One region of the Cytobacillus sp. FSL M8-0252 genome, then DNA from elsewhere that is predicted to be linked to it. Evidence: riboswitches for the same ligand, from Rfam matches in the RefSeq annotation. Region 1 holds a riboswitch; each other region holds the start of a gene.
What was found. Region 1 has a riboswitch for S-adenosylmethionine ahead of MKX83_RS08110 (PLP-dependent aspartate aminotransferase family protein). Riboswitches for the same ligand answer to the same signal wherever they lie in the genome.

Region 1 (3,284 bases):
AGGGCTTCTAAATACTTGCACAATATCAATGGTAAAAGGAATGGATTTTAAATTTGGATATGCCTGTTCACCTAATACTTCTGTTTCTCTTGGATTAACTGGCACGATTTGATAACCTAATCTTTGCATTTTTCTTGCTAAACGGTAACTTGGTCTAGCAGGATTTCCACTTAATCCAACAACAGCTATCCTTTTTGCTCTTTGCAGTTCTTTGCCATCCACATCTTCTTTTAATGAGGATGATTGTAATGCCCATCGAATAACACCTTCATCATTTACTGCTGTTTCTCCTTTTTGTTCTCCCTTCGAAGAAATACCAGTCGCTTCATAGAAGGCTTGATCTAAGTCATTGGTTAAATCTCTAACCGATTCAATCCCAACTGATAAACGTATGAGTTCCTCACTTACACCGCTTTTAATTAAATCTTCTGCACTTAACTGTTGATGTGTGGTTGAAGCCGGATGAATAATGAGTGACTTCGCATCACCTACATTGGCTACATGAGACCACAATGCAATGGTATCTATCACTTTTTTACCCGCATCTCGGCCACCTTTAATACCGAAGTTCACAATGGAACCGAAGCCAGTGTTTAAATATTTCTTCGCGAGTTCATGCCCTGGATGCTCTGCTAAACCTGGATATGCGACCCAATCGACAGCTGGATGAGCGTTTAAGAAATGGGCTATCTTCGCTGCATTTTCCGTATGTTTCTCTATACGTAAATGGAGTGTTTCCAATCCTTGGAGTAAAAGAAATGCACTATGTGGGCTTAATGATGACCCAAAATCGCGCAGCAACTGAACACGAAGCTTTGTACTGAAAGCGAGAGTACCAAACTCATTCGCATAAACAATACCGTTATAACTTGGGTCTGGCTGAGTAAAACCAGGAAACTTATCATGATTCCAATTAAATCGTCCGCCATCAACTACAAGTCCACCAATTGTTGTTCCATGACCTCCAATCCATTTTGTTGCCGAGTGAATGACAATATCTGCACCCCATTGGATTGGTTTGCAAAGATAAGGTGAAGCGAAAGTATTATCAATAATAAGAGGAATATCATTTTCATGAGCAATATTTGCAACTGCCTCTACATCTAGGACATGAAGACTTGGGTTCCCAATAATCTCTCCATATAAAGCCTTAGTTTTTGGCGTAATCGCTTTACGGTAATTCTCAGGGTCAGAACCATCAACAAAATGAACTTTAATCCCATATTTCGGAAGTGTTATAGCAAAAAGATTATATGTTCCACCATAAAGGTTCGAAGCTGCAACAATCTCATCACCCGCTTGGGCAATATTCATAATCGAAAGAGCTATAGCTGCCATTCCAGATGAAGTCGCTACTGCCGCTACCCCATCTTCTAATAAAGCAATACGTTTTTCTAATACATCTACCGTTGGATTACCGATTCGTGAATAGATATTTCCCGTCTCATCCAATGAAAATAGGCTTTGCGCATGATCTGTATTATGAAAAACATATGAACTCGTTTGATAAATAGGAACTGCACGAGATCCCGTTGTCGGGTCTGGTGATTGACCTCCATGTAATAAAATCGTCTCATCATCATAAGTGTTAAATTGATTCGTCATTATATACTCTCCTCTACTTTTTAGTCGGATAATTAAAATAAATAACCCCCTCTTCATAAGAAGAGGGGGTTGCCTCATCTTATCTTCCAGACATTCACTGCCTGCAGGATTTAGCACCTTTTCAAGCATTTGCTTGAAGGTTGCCGGACTTCATAGGGCCTGATCCCTCCGTCACTCTCGATAAGAAATATTTTATTTTTTAAAGCGTTAATACTTTAATTACAAATAGAATTATATCCAAAAAACAAATTGTCGTCAATATAAAATCTGAATATATTTTATATTCCAATAAAATATTGGCTCTATCACATAAAAAACCCTTCCACCAAGAAGGGCAGAAGGGCTTTGAATTCACACGCTCACCTTCTCCTTATCTTTGGATAATATCCTCTGAAATTGGCACCATACAAAAGATTGCTGGTTGCCGAGGCTTCACTGGGTCAGTCCCTCCGCCTCTCTGGATAAGAAGTTCTATTTATTTGTTTAACATCATATACCCTTTTATAGGGAATCGTCAATAACATTTTGAAAATTTATTTATTTTCATCCTGGATAAGTGTCAAAAAATGATACAGTATCTTAGCTGTTAACCCCCATATCACATGACCTTTATAAGTATAAAAAATTTCTTGCATCCTTCGCGTTTGCCATTTATATTTTTCCCCATTAGGAATGAGATGATAAGGGAAGCTACTATTAGGCTCTGGCTTCATCTCAATATAATGAATTGATGGTCCCTCTTTCAAAAAATAAGTAAGTGGTACTGTGAAAATTTGATCCACTTCCTCTGGATTTAGCTTAAGATCACTGATGCTCTCTATTGTGCCTACAAACGGATAAATCACTGTATCATAAGGTGTCACTACATAATCAAGTTCTGAAAAAACAGAGACTTCTCCAATTGGGATACCTAACTCTTCACTGGTCTCCCTTTTTGCCGTCTCAATCAAATCCACATCGTCTTGATCCATTTTCCCCCCAGGAAAGCAAATTTCCCCTGGCTGTCTTCTCATAGATAAAGACCGTACTTCAAACAAAATATGTATTTCTCCATCTTTTTCTATTAGGGGAAGAAGAACAGCGAATTTATCCAATCTAGAGCTACCCAATATATCTGATTGACGATGCTGTATCTCTGATCTTATTTCTTCCAAATCCATGTTAATTACCTCCAAACCACACGACTTAAATCTTTATTTCTCTTTCTGCAATCTATCAATCATCCCCATTGTGCAGACATTTAAATCTAAGCCTATTAGCTTCTTATCCTCTGCACTAAGTTCAACATCGTGCGCTGTTAATAAATAATGTTTTACTTGTTCCAACAATTCCGATTGTATGGCTTCCTGCATTTTTATTATGTCATTTCCTTGGAGAAAAACGTCATCTGCAACTGAAGTAAATATAGGTAACCAATAACGAATTTGTGTAAAAACATCCTTTGGTTCAGGGCCCTCACCATAATGCCCAAAAAAGATATGTTGTGGTTGAAGTGATTCGATTTTTTCAACAGAAGATAACATCGCCTCTGGATCAAACTGATTAGGAGAAGTCGATGGCAGGACTAATGGATATCCTTTTCTTGCTATGCCAGGATAAAATACGCCAATTGTATCGCCAGTAAAGAAGCCATTACTTTTCGAATCATGGATTGAAAAGTGGTGCTTTGCATGGCCAGG
Region 2 (3,284 bases), 440 kb from region 1:
TCTACACTTGTTTGATCCCCATTTAATGCATCGGCTGCAGCTTTTTGAATCGCAGGGAATAAGCTTACATACATATGGTCTTGAAGAAGGTTGATGGCTTCAATGATTTGTTCATTTCCAACTGCAAATCCAATTCTCCACCCAGCCATATTATATGTTTTTGATAATGTATACATTTCAATACCAACGTCTTTCGCTCCGGCTGTGGCTAAGAAACTTTCAGGTTTCTTTCCATCAAAGCCGATAGCACCATAAGCAAAATCATGCAAGATGGTAATGTTGTTTTCCTTAGCAAAAGCAACAGTTTCTTCAAAAAATGTGGAATCAGCTGTCGCGCCTGTTGGATTATTAGGATAATTCAAAAATAGTAGGCGGGCATCCTTTTTTTGTTTTTCTGTAAATTGCGAGTAATCAGGTAGAAACTGATTTGCTTCTTTTAAAGGAAAGGTTTCGTATTTTACATTTGCCAAAACCGCACCAGATTCATAATCAGGGTAACCTGGATCTGGTAAGAGCATTAAATCTCCCTCATTGAGTAGGCATAATGGAATTTCTACTAAACCTGCTTTTGCGCCAAAAAGGATAGCTACTTCTTTTTCAGGCTCAATTTCTACCCCATATTCACGCGCATAAAAGGAAGCGGCGGCCTTCTTTAATTCATTAATTCCTCTAAAAGGAGAATATTTATGTGTCATTGGGTCTTCTGCAGCTTGCTGAAGTGATTGTACAATATGTGCAGGTGTTGGCTGGTCGGGATTGCCTTGTCCTAGGTTAATAACATCTCTGCCTTCAAGTTTTGCAGCAGCAACTTTTTGAACAAGGGAAGCAAAAAATTGTTGAGGTAATTGCTTCAAACGATGCGATAATTCCATTTTAATCCACCTTCATTCATTTAATCTATATACGAACGCATTTTATAACCAAAAAGACAAATTGTCCAGTTAATTTTATATAAAAGGAAATATTCGATTTCCTTTTTTGTTTTAAAAGAATAAAGGAAAGGTAGTTGGATCACTAAACCCATTTTCTTGGGAGATTGGATGTAGCATTATTTCGAACATTGACAAAAATAAAAGAGAGTAGTAATATCATATCATAAAAATTAAATGAAAAGCTTATCCAGAGAGACTGAGGGACTAGGCCCTATGACGTCCGGCAACCCCCAATATTGGGAAGGTGCCAATTCCTGCAGAATGATATCCATTCATTCTGAAAGATAAGGCGGAATAAAACCAATGCCTCTTTCAGATGATGAATAGTGGCTTTTTTTATTGGTTAAAATTCTGGTTACAGCTATGGGGAGGAAACATAATGAGAAAGTGGCTAATTGTTTTATTCATTGCAACTGTTTGTTTACTAACAGCATGTGGCGGAGGTTCAGACACGAGTGGAGAAAAGGTGGATGAAACGAAAGAACTAAAAATTGGTGCTACTGCCGGTCCTTATAGTGATATGTTGAAAAAAGCTATTGTACCTGGTCTAGAGGAAAAAGGATATAAAGTAACTGTCGTAGAGTTTAGCGATTATATCCAACCTAACAAAGCTTTAAATGAAGATGATATACAAGCTAACCTTTTCCAACATACAATTTACTTGGAGAATTTTGAGAAAGAAAATAACATGGACTTAGCACCATTAATTATTGTACCAACAGCCCCAATGGGGATTTACTCGAATGTGTTTAATTCAATTGATGAGATTAAAGACGGTGCAACCATTGCTATTCCAAATGACCCAACGAATGCAGCACGCGCTTTAAATACGTTAAATGACGAAGGTCTAATTACGATTGATGAAAACGCCGATCCACTAACAGTATCTGAAAAAGATGTGAAGGAGAATAAAAAGAATTTAGTTTTTCAACCGATTGAAGCAGGACAATTACCAAGATCTCTTGAGGGTGTGGATCTTGCTGCAGTTCCTGGTAACTTTGCGTTGGCAGCCGATATGGACTTATTAAGTGCATTAGCACTAGAAAATATGCTTGATGATTATCGCAACGTGGTTGCAGTTAAAGCAGACTTTGAAGATAAACAATATGCGAAAGACTTAAAAGAAGTGGTCGAGTCTGCAGAATTTGAAAAAATTATCGACGAAGAGTTTCAAGGATTTGGAAAGCCAGCGTGGATGAAATAACGAAGTAATAATAAGCAAGAAACCGGACAAAATTATATGGATTTGTCCGGTTTCTAATAATAGTTGTAGAATACTGTTAAACTTATCTGTGCATAATTTGTATTTTGGTCATTCCTGTACTTATGGATTGTCGAACAACTTTTTCATCCTGGTCATTGACGTTTTTCAACCATTTGTGAAATATTGGTTGTAAGCCGTAAAAGGAAGTGACTCTTCTATACATTTCATCTTTATTGAATTTTGTTTGATAAGATGCGAGAGCTTCTTTGGTGAATTGATCTCCGAAATCCCAATATAGCCCTGCAAAGTCAAACGCCGGGTCCCCTATTTGCGTATCTGTAAAGTCTATAATTCCTGATATTTCCTTTTTGCTTGGATGATAAAGGATATTGGCACTTGTTAGATCACCATGAATCACCACTTTTGCTTCTTTAAATTTTGACACCGCTAAAAACATTTTATCAATTTCTTCTTTTTCTGCGTCTTTTAAGAACGGAAATATTTTTTTAATCAGGGCTTGATGTAATTGCGCCCAATAATTTTCACTATGTAGTTCTTCTATATTACATTTCTTTGCTTCATCTATATCCAGACGATGTAATTCTGTAAGAAATGTTCCTAACCGCTTGGCTTCATATAAAGGAGGAGTAATCAATGAATGAGATAATGCTTGTCCTTTAATGAAGTGGTAAAAAACACCAATCATTTGTCCGTCTTTATTATAAAATGGAAGATAATTTGGTATTTCAATAATGGAAGAAAGATATGAGAGCTGGTGAAGTAGCTTTATTTCCTTTTTTATTTTCACTAATACTTGTTTTGTTTTTGGTATTCGGATGACATATGTTTGATTAACAATATAAATATGATGATCCCAACCAGAATGATTGCTTTCAATCTGTATTTCCTGAAGATGCGGGAGATGGTTTTTAATTAATTCCTTCATGGAACAGTCTCCTTTTTTATTATTTTGTATAAATCGTTTTTTGAGGGGGAAAATAGGCGAGACATCTTATAAAAGGGGAGTGAAAGCAATGGAAAAAAAGTATGATAATCAAGTGGATGAGAAAATTATTGCTGCTCAAAATGAAGCTCAACAATACAATCAAATGGATACAGAATTAGAACAGTCAGAAGAAGTACAAGCA
Region 3 (3,284 bases), 280 kb from region 1:
CTACGCAAATGCGAGAATATTTATCGTATCAATTAATGGAGAATATGGGATTACCCACACCTGCTTATTCTTATATGTATGTGACCATTAATGGTCAGGAATGGGGATTATATTTAGGTGTTGAACAAGTAGACGAAGTGATGCTTGGAAGATATTTTGAAAATCCATATGGATCATTGTACAAGCCAGATGGTACAAATAGTGACTTGAAATGGGTAAGTGATGATATTGATGATTACTCAGGTTTAAACTTGAAATCAGAGGAGCAAGATGAACAAGCGTTAATAGATATGTTAGATAGTATCAATAATGGTGGCAATTTAGAAAAAACTTTAGATGTGGATCAAGTATTACGATATTTTGCAGTAAATACGGCTGTCGTTAGCATGGATAGTTACCAAGGGCAAATGAAGCACAACTATTATTTATATGAAAATGATGGTAAGTTCTCAATCATTCCGTGGGACTATAATATGGCATTTGGCGGCTTTGGAGTAGGTATGGGTGGCGGAGGACGCATGAACGGAGATTCTTCAATCGCTGAAGAAAACCAAAACAAAAATCAAAATCAGGAACAACAAGGTCTAGCACCAGGAGAAGGTGGGCAAGGTGAGGATGAACAAGGTCAAGTTCACCAAGCTGAAATGGGGAACTTCGATGGTGGCATGGGAAATAGTAATTTAATGAGTGAAGATACGATTAATTTCAGTATTTCCGAACCTGTAGCTGGTACTTCTTTAGATGAGAGGCCTTTACTTAATGCTTTATTGGCAAATGATGAATTTAAAAAGCAATATGAAGCATACCTTGAAAAGATTGCCGAAGAATATATGACAAAAGAGTCTTACCAAAATACAACTACACAAATTAGTACATTGATTCTTCCTTATGTAGAACAGGATCCTACCAAGTTTTATACAACAGAAGAATTTCTACAAGCAGTGCAAGGTGATGAGAGTTTACCAGCATTTGCTGAGGCGAGATCAGAATCGATACTTGCTCAGCTTTCAGGTGAATTAGAAGTAGAATCACAAGCTTCTGAAGTCAATAACATGTTCCCTAGCCGAGCAGGTGGTGATGACCAGGAAGGTCAAGAAAGAGGAGAAGTATTCCAACCGCCAAACGGTAATGAAGGAAACATTGATGGTGAAATGCCTGAACGTCCGCAAGGCAATGGAGACTTTCCGCAGGAAGGAGATTTTGAGACACCAGAAGGGTTTGAAGGTATGCCTGGTGGTGAGGGACGTGGACAAGAAGAGCAACCTAGTACAGTAAAGTTCAAAACGTCAGCAATCATCTTGTATGTGGGTCTAATCACAGCTTTATTAGGAACAACTTTTTTTATCTTCTTGTTTAAACGAAGAGGAAGATAAGTAAATGCATAAAAAATCAAAATACTATTGACAATTAATTCAATACCCGATAAAATTTCCTTTATCAAAGCAACACATTAAATTTAATATGATTCTTATCGAGAGAGACTGAGGGACCAGGCCCGAAGATGTCCGGCAACCTCCTTTTAAAGGGAAGGTGCTAAATCCTGCAGAATGATTTCATTCTGAAAGATAAGGTTTAATAACAATCATTTGTTGAGCCTCTTTCAAAGTGAAAGAGGCTCATTTTATGTTGTAGAGGATTTAGGGAGGGTGAGGTAAATGATTGAAGTCAATCATTTAGTGAAAATTTATAAAAGCAAAAAGAAGCAAGTAATAGGGGTTGACAATGTATCCCTTTCTATTAAAGAAGGGGAAATATACGGGATTATTGGCTATAGTGGAGCAGGGAAAAGTTCTTTATTACGCTGTCTAAATTTATTGGAGAGACCGACATCTGGTGAAGTGAAAATTGATGGCGTTGATTTAACATCTTTAACAAGTAAAGAATTAAGAAAAGCAAGGCAGAAGATAGGTATGATTTTTCAGCATTTTTATTTAGCGAGTTCGAAGACAGTGTATGAGAATATTGCCTTTGCTTTAAAAGCGGCAGGTAAAAGCCCGAAAGAAATAGATATCAGGGTGAAAGAACTATTAGAATTAGTGGGTTTAGCAGATAAAATTCATCAGTATCCCACACAATTAAGTGGTGGTCAAAAGCAAAGGGTAGGAATAGCCAGAGCACTCGCTAATGATCCAAAGGTTTTACTTTGCGATGAAGCCACGTCAGCTCTAGACCCTAAAACAACAAAATCAATCCTGAACTTATTAAAATCAATTAATAAAAAGCTAGGATTAACCATCGTACTTATCACTCATGAGATGGAAGTAGTCAAAGAGATTTGTCATAGGTTAGCTGTTATGCAAGATGGAAAGGTCATAGAAGAGGGACCGGTGTATGATATATTTGCGAATCCAATTGAACCACTTACAAAGGATTTCATTCAGAGTGTTCTTCAATTTGACTTACCACAACAATTGATTGAAAACAGGAAGGGAACAATCATTAAGATTCAATTTAAAGGTGCAATAGCAGAAGAATCTGTTGTTTCTGAACTGTTCCAAACATTCAAAGTAAAAGGAAATATTCTTCACGGCAAGATTGAATATATTCAAGAAGTACCTCTTGGTATTTTTATTATGGAGTTGACTGGCGAAATACCTGAAATAGAAAGAGCTATACAATATATTCAAGAAAGAACACAGAATTTGGAGGTAGTTGAACATGTTGCTTGAGTCCATTCAGGCGTTACTTCCTGAACTAAATACAGCTGTATTACAAACAATTTATATGGTCGCCATTTCTTTAGTTGCGGCACTTATACTAGGTCTTCCACTAGGGATCTTATTATTCGTTACAGACGAAGGATTGTTCTTAAAGAATAGATTTGTAAATGCTGTTACCGGTTGGATTGTCAATTTGATCCGCTCTATTCCTTATATTATTTTGTTAGTAGCTCTATTGCCGTTAACAAAATTAATTGCAGGTTCAACTATTGGTCCTACAGCGGCTTCTGTTTCATTATCTGTAGCAGCGATTCCGTTTTTTGCAAGATTGGTAGAAACATCCTTAAGAGAAATAGATAAAGGAGTCATTGAATCTGCAGTAGCAGTAGGCGCTTCCCCTTGGATGATAATTAAGGAAATTCTTGTCCCAGAAGCGAAACCTGGAATTGTTCAAGGTTTAACGATTACGACTATTAGTTTAATTGGTTATTCAGCAATGGCAGGTATTATTGGCGGCGGTGGTATTGGTGATTTAGCGATACGTTTCGGTTACTATCGCTATGATAATGTCATTATGATTACGACAGTAATTGTCCTCGTTGTATTGGTGCAAATCATTCAAAT

Region 2: it holds a riboswitch for S-adenosylmethionine, as region 1 does, so the genes downstream of both, MKX83_RS05875 (MetQ/NlpA family ABC transporter substrate-binding protein) here and MKX83_RS08110 (PLP-dependent aspartate aminotransferase family protein) in region 1, are expected to answer to the same signal.
Region 3: it holds a riboswitch for S-adenosylmethionine, as region 1 does, so the genes downstream of both, MKX83_RS06700 (methionine ABC transporter ATP-binding protein) here and MKX83_RS08110 (PLP-dependent aspartate aminotransferase family protein) in region 1, are expected to answer to the same signal.

The regions. Positions count from the first base shown of each region.
Region 1 covers NZ_JBBOWZ010000001.1:1,560,585-1,563,868, reverse strand. Annotated here, with positions in the region: gene MKX83_RS08110 (PLP-dependent aspartate aminotransferase family protein) at 1-1,605, opposite strand, end outside; SAM riboswitch class I at 1,682-1,792, opposite strand; SAM riboswitch class I at 1,973-2,073, opposite strand; gene MKX83_RS08105 (NUDIX hydrolase) at 2,139-2,765, opposite strand; gene MKX83_RS08100 (MBL fold metallo-hydrolase) at 2,799-3,284, opposite strand, start outside.
Region 2 covers NZ_JBBOWZ010000001.1:1,123,765-1,127,048, forward strand. Annotated here, with positions in the region: gene MKX83_RS05870 (pyridoxal phosphate-dependent aminotransferase) at 1-872, opposite strand, end outside; SAM riboswitch class I at 1,113-1,223, shown strand; gene MKX83_RS05875 (MetQ/NlpA family ABC transporter substrate-binding protein) at 1,312-2,136, shown strand; gene MKX83_RS05880 (aminoglycoside phosphotransferase family protein) at 2,219-3,082, opposite strand; gene MKX83_RS05885 (hypothetical protein) at 3,171-3,284, shown strand, end outside.
Region 3 covers NZ_JBBOWZ010000001.1:1,280,033-1,283,316, forward strand. Annotated here, with positions in the region: gene MKX83_RS06695 (CotH kinase family protein) at 1-1,373, shown strand, start outside; SAM riboswitch class I at 1,466-1,572, shown strand; gene MKX83_RS06700 (methionine ABC transporter ATP-binding protein) at 1,656-2,669, shown strand; gene MKX83_RS06705 (methionine ABC transporter permease) at 2,659-3,284, shown strand, end outside.